Regions from separate parts of the Streptomyces sp. NPDC049970 genome, predicted to be linked through region 2. Evidence: riboswitches for the same ligand, from Rfam matches in the RefSeq annotation. Region 2 holds a riboswitch; the other holds the start of a gene.
The links. Region 2 has a riboswitch for cobalamin ahead of AB0I83_RS14955 ((2Fe-2S) ferredoxin domain-containing protein). Riboswitches for the same ligand answer to the same signal wherever they lie in the genome.
Positions count from the first base shown of each region.

Region 1 (4,709 bases), on a different contig from region 2:
AGGTGGAGGGGGAGCTCGCTGGTCGGGACGAGTTCTCCCAGCACCTGGCGGCCTTCGAGGTCGACGCCCACCGTGTCCCCCGGGCCCAGCCGGTCGTAGGGCACTCCGCTGGGGGTGACCAGGACGATTCCGCCGACCCGGGCCGAGACGTTGCCTGAGGTGCCGACGACCAGCCCTTCCGCCGCCGTCCTGCGGGCCGTCGCGACGACACCGTCCCACGCCTGTTGGATCTCGCTCTGATCGCCGTCGCTCATGCGGAGATCCTAGGGGTCGCCCCCTCGCCCCCGGCAGGGGCAGGGAGGGTGTCCCGTTCGCCTCCGCGGGCACACGTGAGCCATGTCTCCCGTCGGGGCGAATCGGCGCGGAAGCGGACCATTCGCACCGGGAGGGGCCGGTCCCCGCACCGGCGACGGCGGTCCGGCCTACCCGTCGCGCACACAAGCGGAATCGCCGCGAACGGTTGGGGTCACCATGCCGCCCTGCCCAGTTCATCTTCCGTTCACCCAGGTTGCTTACGTTCCACGTGCCACTGACGTCGAACGATTGCCTGGGTAAATGGAACACATCACGCTGCTGCTCGCGATCGTGATCGTGACAGCTCTCGTGTTCGATTTCACGAACGGTTTCCACGACACCGCCAACGCGATGGCCACCACCATCTCGACCGGCGCACTCAAGCCCAAGACAGCGGTGGCCATGTCCGCCGTTCTCAACCTCGTCGGCGCGTTCCTGTCGGTGGAGGTCGCCAAGACGATCTCCGGCGGGATCATCAACGAGGACGGCCTCAGAACCGAGGTCATCTTCGCCGCGCTCGTCGGCGCCATCCTGTGGAATCTGCTGACCTGGCTGGTCGGCCTGCCCTCCAGCTCGTCGCACGCGCTCTTCGGCGGCCTCATCGGCGCAGCGGTGATGTCGGCGGGCTGGTCCTCCATCGACGGCGGCACCGTCGTCACGAAGGTCCTGCTGCCCGCGATCGCCGCGCCGCTCGTCGCCGGCGTGGCCGCGCTCCTGGCCACGAAGCTGACGTACCGCCTCAACCGGAAGATCACCGACGAGGCGCAGCTGAAGTCGACCGCCAAGGGCTACCGCGCCGGCCAGATCGCCTCGGCCGGTCTCGTCTCGCTCGCCCACGGCACCAACGACGCGCAGAAGACCATGGGCATCATCACCCTGGCCCTGGTCACCGGCGGCGTCCTCGCCCCCGGTTCGAACCCGCCGGTCTGGGTCATCGCCTCCGCCGGTGTCGCGATCGCCCTGGGCACCTACCTCGGCGGCTGGCGCATCATCCGCACCATGGGCAGCGGCCTCACCGAGCTCCGGCCGCCGCAGGGCTTCGCGGCCCAGACCAGCGCGGCCACGGTCATCCTGGCCTCCTCGCACCTCGGCTTCTCCCTCTCCACCACGCAGTCCTGCTCCGGTGCGGTGATGGGCGCAGGCCTCGGACGCAAGGGAGGCGTGGTCCGCTGGTCCACCGCCACCCGGATGTTCATCGCCTGGGGCCTGACGCTGCCGGCCGCCGGCCTGGTCGGCGCCGGGGCGGAGTTCCTCACCAAGCAGGGCCCCTGGGGCGTCGCCGTGGTGGCCGTCGTGCTCGTCGCCGGCTCCGGTGCCATCTGGCTGCTGTCGCGCCGCAAGCCGGTCGACCACACCAACGTCAACGAGCCCGCGGGCGTCGTGACCACCGCGATCGCGGCGGTCAGCCCGCCGCCCGCCGGCACGCTGGTCCCGGACCTCAAGGCCACCATCCCCGCCCCGGCCGACCCCCAGACCGACCCGGCCCGACCGGCCACGGTGTAAGGACAGATCCGTATGAACATCGACTGGGCAGCTCTCGCGTCCGTCTTCGGCGTCAGCCTCGTGATCACCGTCGCACTCGTCGGCCTCTTCACCCTCGGCATCCTGGGCCTGGCCAGGCAGGTGCCGACGGCTCAGGGCGGTGGCGGTCCCCACGCTCCGGCGCGCGCCGGTGCCTACGCCTGCTTCGCGCTGTGCGCGGTGGCGGTCGCGTACGGGATCTACCTGATCGTCGCCTGAACCTCCTCGGTGCGTGACACCGGGCCGGACACACCGTGCGTGTGTCCGGCCCGGTGTGCGTCCGGGCACGCCGAAGCCTCGCAGGTCAACGGCAGGTTGACGGGCGTTCGCAGAGCGTGGTGGACTGCCCGGGCCATTACGGCGACAGGAGAGGAAGCCGGTGCGAATCCGGCGCGGTCCCGCCACTGTCACCGGGGAGCAGTCCTCCACACGGAAGTCACGGCCCGCGACCGCGGGCTGGAAGGCCGGAGGACCTGCGGATCCGGAAGCCAGGAGACTCTCGTCGCCGGTCACGTCGAACCAGGGCGCGGACCCTGAGTGAGGACATCTGCCATGCCCGGCCGCCGTGCGTCCCTTCCCGCACCACCCGTGACGAGGTCCCTTCGAGGCGCGACGGCCTGCTGATCCGTGCGAGCCGACCGCATCTTCGCGTACGGTGCCGCCGCCGGCCTGATCGGCGACCTGCTGCTCGGTGATCCCCGCCGGGGCCACCCCGTCGCCGCCTTCGGGCGAGCCGCCGCGGTGGCCGAGAGCGTGCTGTGGCGCGACCACCGGGGCCGGGGCGCCCTGCACGCGCTCGTCTGCGCCGGGGGTGCCACGGGCGCCGCCGCGCTGGCCGCCCGCGCCGTACGCCACCGCCCCGCCGCGGCCGTGGCGCTGACCGCCGCCGCCACCTGGTCCGTCGTCGGGGGTACGTCGCTGGGCCGCGAGGCGCGCGCCATCGGCGGCGCCCTGGCCGCCGGGGACGTCGAGCTGGCCCGCGAGCGGCTGCCGCATCTCTGCGGCCGCGATCCACAGGCGCTGGACGGACCTCAGATCGCCCGCGCGGTGGTGGAGTCCGTGGCCGAGAACACCTCCGACGCCGTGGTGGGGGCCCTGGTGTGGGGCGCGCTCGGCGGGGTGCCGGGGCTGGTCGGCTTCCGGGCCGTCAACACGCTCGACGCCATGGTGGGACACAGGTCGGCCCGCAACCGGCGCTACGGCTGGGCGTCGGCCCGGCTCGACGACCTGGCCGGCTGGCCGGGGGCCCGCCTCACCGCGGCGCTCGCGGTGGCCGCCGGGGGCCGCCCGCGCGAGGCCGTCCGGGCCTGGCGTGCCGACGCGGACAGGCACCCGAGCCCCAACGCGGGCCCGGTGGAGGCCGCCTTCGCGGGGGCGCTCGGCGTACGGCTGGGCGGGACCCTCGCCTACGCCGGCCGGGTCGAGCACCGGCCGGTACTCAACGGGGAGGCCGGCCGGGACGTGCGGGTCACCGACATCGAACGCGCGGTGCGGCTGTCGCGCCGGGTGAGTGTGCTGGCCCTCGGCGTGTGTGCGGCGGGGCGGCTGGCCATGGGACGGAGGGGAAGATGAGCGGCGGGCTGCTGGTCGCCGGCACCACGTCGGACGCGGGCAAGAGCGTGGTCACGGCCGGGATCTGCCGGTGGCTGGTGCGCCGGGGGGTGAAGGTCGCGCCGTTCAAGGCGCAGAACATGTCGCTGAACTCGTTCGTCACCCGTGAGGGGGCGGAGATCGGCCGCGCCCAGGCGATGCAGGCACAGGCCGCCCGGGTGGAGCCGTCGGCGCTGATGAACCCGGTGCTGCTCAAGCCCGGGAGCGACCGGTCGAGCCAGGTGGTCCTGATGGGCAGGCCGGTCGGCGAGATGAGCGCCCGCGGCTACCACGGCGGGCGTCAGGAGGCGCTGCTGGGCACGGTCGTGGACTGCCTTGAGCAGCTTCGGGGTACGTACGACGCCGTGATCTGCGAGGGGGCGGGCAGTCCGGCCGAGATCAACCTGCGGCGTACGGACATAGTGAACATGGGCATCGCGCGGGCCGCGCGCTTCCCCGTGCTGGTGGTGGGCGACATCGACCGGGGCGGTGTGTTCGCCTCGTTCTTCGGTACGACGGCGCTGCTGAGCGCCGAGGACCAGTCGCTCGTCGCCGGGTACCTCGTCAACAAGTTCCGCGGGGACGTGTCGCTGCTGGAGCCCGGCCTCGACATGCTGCACGGGCTCACGGGACGGCGGAGCTACGGTGTGCTCCCGTACGCCCACGGGCTGGGCATCGACGAGGAGGACGGGCTGCGGGTCTCGATGCGCGGCACCGTACGGGAGTCGGTGGTGGCGCCCCCGCACGGCGAGGACGTGCTGCGGGTCGCGGTGTGCGCGGTACCGCTGATGTCCAACTTCACCGATGTGGACGCGCTCGCCGCGGAGCCCGGTGTGGTGGTGCGGTTCGTGGACCGGGCGGAGGAGCTCGCCGACGCGGACCTGGTGGTCGTGCCCGGCACGCGGGGCACCGTGAAGGCGCTGGCCTGGCTGCGGGAACGCGGGCTGGCGGACGCCCTGCTGCGGCGGGCCGCCGAGGGGCGTCCGGTGCTGGGAATCTGCGGCGGGTTCCAGGTGCTGGGCGAGCGCGTCGAGGACGACGTGGAGTCCCGGGCGGGGCTGGTGGACGGGCTCGGGCTGCTGCCGGTGCGCGTCCGCTTCGGCCGGGAGAAGGTGCTGGGCCGGCCCGTCGGGACGGCGCTCGGGGAGCCGGTGGAGGGGTACGAGATCCATCACGGGGTCGCCGAGGTGCACGGCGGCGAACCCTTCCTGGACGGCTGCCGGGTGGGCTCGGTGTGGGGGACGCACTGGCACGGCTCGCTGGAGAGCGACGGCTTCCGGCGGGCGTTCCTGGGCGAGGTCGCG
Region 1 covers NZ_JBFALP010000026.1:6,602-11,310, reverse strand. The annotation lists gene AB0I83_RS29320 (class II aldolase/adducin family protein) at 1-254, opposite strand, end outside; gene AB0I83_RS29315 (inorganic phosphate transporter) at 556-1,797, shown strand; gene AB0I83_RS29310 (hypothetical protein) at 1,810-2,034, shown strand; cobalamin riboswitch at 2,184-2,314, shown strand; gene AB0I83_RS29305 (cobalamin biosynthesis protein) at 2,443-3,387, shown strand; gene AB0I83_RS29300 (cobyric acid synthase) at 3,384-4,709, shown strand, end outside.
Region 1: another riboswitch for cobalamin. It lies ahead of AB0I83_RS29305 (cobalamin biosynthesis protein); the one in region 2 lies ahead of AB0I83_RS14955 ((2Fe-2S) ferredoxin domain-containing protein).

Region 2 (4,709 bases):
TCCGCCAGCCCGGTGACGTCCACCGCGCCGAGCGCCGTCCCGATCAGCTCCGCGTCCTCGGCGGTGTCCCCCGCGAGCAGCCGTTTGTGCGGCGTACGGCCCATGGCGACCACCTCGCGCACCGTGAGGTCGAACTCCGCCCCCGGCTCCTGCGTCACCGCCGCCACCGTCCGGGCGAGTCGCCGCACCGGCAGCGACCAGGCATCCTGCCCGTCGACCCCGACCCGGCCGGCGGCGGGGCGCAGGACGCGGTAGACGGCGCGCAGCAGGCTGGACTTGCCGCTGCCGTTCGGCCCGACCAGGCCGATCACCTCACCGGGGCGAGCGGTCATCGACACGTCGCGCACCAGCTGATGGGCGCCGGCCGTGAGAGTGACCGAGTCGACGACGAGTTCGGCTGCCCTCATGCCACACCCTCGCCCGTGCCGCGCCGTGCGTCGCGGCGCATCAGCCAGAGGAAGAACGGCCCGCCGCACAGCGCCGTGAGCACCCCGACCGGGATCTCCATCGGTGCGGCCACCACACGCGCGGCGATGTCGGCCCAGACGAGGAACACCGCTCCGCCGAGCGCGGCCGTGGGCAGCACCCGGCGGTGGTCACCGCCGACGAACAGCCGCACGATGTGCGGGAGCATCAGACCGACGAAACCGATCGGCCCGGCAGCCGCCACCAGCACGCCGGTGACGAGGGAGAGCAGCACGAACATGCGCGACCGGAAGCGGCCCACGTCCAGGCCCATCGTGGTGGCGGCCTCCTCGCCGGCCAGCAACAGGTTCAGATTGCGTGCCTGCACGGAGAGGACACCGATGCCGAGCAGCAGCGCCGCGCCGGGCAGCCGGAGAGTGGCCCAGTCGACACCGCCGAGGCCACCGAGCGTCCAGGCGAGGATCGCGCGCGTCTCGTTCCCCCGGTCGCTGGTCAGCAGCAGCAGGTCCAGCACCGCCGTGAGTACGGCCGCGACCGCCACACCGGACAGCACCAGCCGCACGGACGTGATGCGGCCCCCCGTACGGGCGGTGGCGTACACCAGCAGCAGGGCACCCAGCGCTCCGGCGAACGCGGCGACCGGGAGCGACACCGGCCCGAACAGAGTCACCCCGAACACGATCACGGTCACGGCGCCGAGGGACGCCCCGGAGGAGACCCCCAACAGGTAGGGCTCCGCTAGGGGGTTGCGTACGAGTGCCTGCATCGCGGTCCCCACGACCGCAAGCCCGGCGCCGGTCACCACCCCGAGCAGGACACGTGGCGCCCGTACGTCCAGCACGATGGTCTCGCGGGCCCGCGACCAGTCCGGCGCGGACCGGTCGGCGCCCACGGCGTGCCACACGATTCCCCACACCTGGCCCGGCGGGACGTGCACCGAACCGATGGCCAGACCCGCGACGACGGATGCGAGAAGCACGGCGGTCAGGACGAGCAGGGCCACGGCGAACGTCCCCCCGCCCGCCGCGGTGCCACCCTTCGCGCGCCGTCCCACGGCAGGCTCCGCCGGGGTGCCCACGGCCGGAGCGGTCACCGGAAGCTCTCGGGGTGCAGCCCACGGGCGAGGTCCCCGACCGCGTACGCCGACCGGATCCCGACCAGGGTCGCGGTCAGCGGCAGGACGACGAACCGCTCGTTCCTGATCGCCGGCACATCCGCGAGCGCCGGCTGGGCGAGCAGGTACGCCTTCTTCTGCTCGACGCTCCCGGAACCCTCGTAGTCGTAGATGGCTATGGCCTCCGGCTTGCGCTCCACGACCTGCTCCCAGGAGACGTCCCCGAACACGTCGTCCAGATCGGCGAAGACGTTGCGGCCGCCGGCGAGCCGGATCAGCTCGGTCCCCAGGCTCCTGCCGCCCGCGGTGAAGGCCGACTTGTCGCCGCTGTCGTAGACGAAGACCGGCATGTCGGATTCGCCCTCGACGGCGGACGCGGCCTCGGAGACCCGCCCCTTCAGATCGGAGACCAGCGTGTCGGCGCGGTCGGACACACCGAAGATCGTGCCCACGGTGCGGATCTCGTCGTAGGTGTCCTCCATCGTCACCCGCTTCCTGCCGCAGTACTCGCGGTTGAGGTGGGTGTCGATCCCGGCGTCGGCGAACGCCTTGCGCGAGCGCCCCTCCTTGTCCGCGAACGCGCTGCCGTACCCGCCGTAGACGAGGTCGGGTTCCGCCTCCAGGACAGTCTCGAACGACGGTTCCCTCTCGGCCAGTTCGGGGACGGCCTCGTACTCCTGCTTCAACTCGGGCAGCACGGCCGAGTCGGGGAAGGCGGTACCGGCCAGGTGGTCGCCCAGGCCGAGTGCGAGCATCAGCTCCGCCGGGTGCTGGTGGATGGTGACCACCCGCGCCGGAGGCTCGGTGTACGTCGTCCTCACCCCGCAGTTGTCGATCGTGACGGGGAAGCCCTCGGACACCTGCACCCCGCCCTCCGGGCTTCCGCCCGCGCCACCGGCGGAGCCGCACCCCGTGGTCAGGGCGAGTGCCGCCAGCGCGAGCGCGCCTGCCGCGACCCGCGGGGACGTGCGTCGGCGGGGTCGAACGGCCTGCGGGGAAAGGGACATGGCTGTGAACACGTGAAGCCTCCTGGGGAGTCCGCGCTCCTCGGATCGGGCCCGCGACAGGCCAGTGTCCTGACTCCCGGATCGACGCTTCCCCTCGGCCTTCCCACGCGGCGCGCAGTGGCATGTCGAGGGTCGCACTCCCCGGTCACAGTGGCGGGACCGTGCCGGATTCACACCGGCTTCCTGTCTCCCGTCGCGGCGATGACCTGGTGATAGTACGTTCCGTCGGGGCGCGGTCAAGTGGGCGGTCCCGGCCTCCCGCCGCGCGCCCCGACGGAAAGGGCCGCCCCTGTGGCGGGTTCCCGGGACGCCGCGCCCGGCGGCCCCCTTCCGTCGGATGTCATGATGACCCACGACAGGGCGACGGCGGTCCGAGGAAGCCGGTGCGAATCCGGCGCGGTCCCGCCACTGTGACCGGCGAGTTGATCCGTCCCGTCCTTGGTGCCCCTCCGGACGGAGCGGTGAGGACGGGACGGACTTCGACCCGGGAGCCAGGAGACTCACGCGGTCGCCTCCTCGACGTACACCGGGGCGGATCTCCCCGGAGAGAGGGTGGTTCGGCGTGCCCGACAACCCGGCCCAGGAGGCTTCGGACACCGTGGTGGCGGTGAGGACGGCGGGCCCGGCCCCCTGCCGCATCGTCGTGTGCCGGGACTGCTGCTGCGGCAGTCCCAAGGTGACCGGAGTGGACCACGCGGCGCAGACGGCGCGGCTGCGCACCGAGGCACCGGTGCGGGTCTCCGAGTGCCTCGACGTGTGCGACCAGGCCAACGTCGTCGTCGTGCAGCCCTCCGCCGCCGGCCGGGCCGCCGGAGGCCGGCCGGTCTGGCTGGGACTGGTCAACGACCCTGACGCGACGGAGGACATCGCCGCCTGGGTGCGTGCGGGCGGCCCGGGCCTGGCGTCCAGGCCCGAGATCCTCGACCTCTACACCTTCCTGCCTCCCCGGCGCCGTGCGGCCACCTGAGGCCGGCGGCGCCCGGTGGACCGAGGTGCCGAAGCGGCCGGTCCGCGCGGAGCCGTCCACCAGGCGACGCACGGGGGAGAGGGCACCCGGCATGGCTGATCCGGCTCGGGCGCCCCAGGACGCCGTGGCGGCGGCGATGGAGGACGCGGCCGCCCTCGGGGGTTTCTTCGCCATGCGGACCGGTGGCCCCGGCGAGGGCTGGCACCCCGTCCAGGAGTCGTACGCCCGCGGGTTCGCCGACCTCGCCACGGCCGTCGCCGACCGGTACCGCACCAGGGATCCGCGCGTCGGCGTGTCCATCGCCCAACTGGGGCACGCGGCCCGCCTCTGGTCACCCGTGCTGGCCTGCGCCCTGCTCCACGGGATCGTGCTGGACCTCGACGCCCTGCAACGCGCCGACACCGGCTCGGCACTCAGGCTGCCGCACCCCGCCGGGTGGTACGCCGACCGGCTCCCGCACCGCGAACACGCCCTGAGCACCGAGGTGATGGGGCACCTGGCGGCGTTGGAGGCCGGGCTGGACGTCAAGATCGCCCCCCGCCTGCTGGACGGGAACGCGGCCTCCGCGCTGGCGGGTTCGGCCGGAGTGCTCCTGGCCGCCCGGCCCGGTCTGCGGACGCCGCTCACCCGCCTGGTCACGCGACTGCTCGGCACCGGAAGGCTCGTCGGTACGGGATCCCTGACCGGACCGGACCTGGCCTTCCGCCGTCGCAGTTGCTGCCTGTACTACCGGACACCGGCCGGTTCGAAGTGCGGGGACTGCTGTTTCGCCGACTGAGACGCGCCGGGCCCGTCACTCGGACCCGCGACACCGGCGGGAGGTCCGCCGGGCACCGGCCGGGGCGTGTCGCGCGCCCCGGCCGGCGCCGCCCGGTCGGTCAGGACCCGGACAGCTCACCACGGACCGTGCGTGCCGCGGCGACCAGATTCCCCAGCGCCGCACGGGTCTCGGGCCAGCCCCGGGTCTTGAGACCGCAGTCCGGGTTCACCCACAGCCGCTCCGCCGGGATGGCCTCCAGTCCGGTCCGGAGCAGGTCCGCGGCCTCCTCGGCGCCCGGCACCCGGGGCGAGTGGATGTCGTAGACGCCCGGTCCCGCCTCGCGCGGATACCCGTGGGCGGCGAGCTCGTGGGCGACCTGCATGTGGGAGCGGGCCGCCTCCAGGCTGATGACGTCGGCGTCGAGGTCGTCGATGG
Region 2 covers NZ_JBFALP010000006.1:330,809-335,517, reverse strand. The annotation lists gene AB0I83_RS14970 (ABC transporter ATP-binding protein) at 1-407, opposite strand, end outside; gene AB0I83_RS14965 (iron ABC transporter permease) at 404-1,480, opposite strand; gene AB0I83_RS14960 (ABC transporter substrate-binding protein) at 1,516-2,547, opposite strand; cobalamin riboswitch at 2,589-2,772, opposite strand; cobalamin riboswitch at 2,921-3,049, shown strand; gene AB0I83_RS14955 ((2Fe-2S) ferredoxin domain-containing protein) at 3,146-3,514, shown strand; gene AB0I83_RS14950 ((2Fe-2S)-binding protein) at 3,606-4,292, shown strand; gene metE (5-methyltetrahydropteroyltriglutamate--homocysteine S-methyltransferase) at 4,393-4,709, opposite strand, start outside.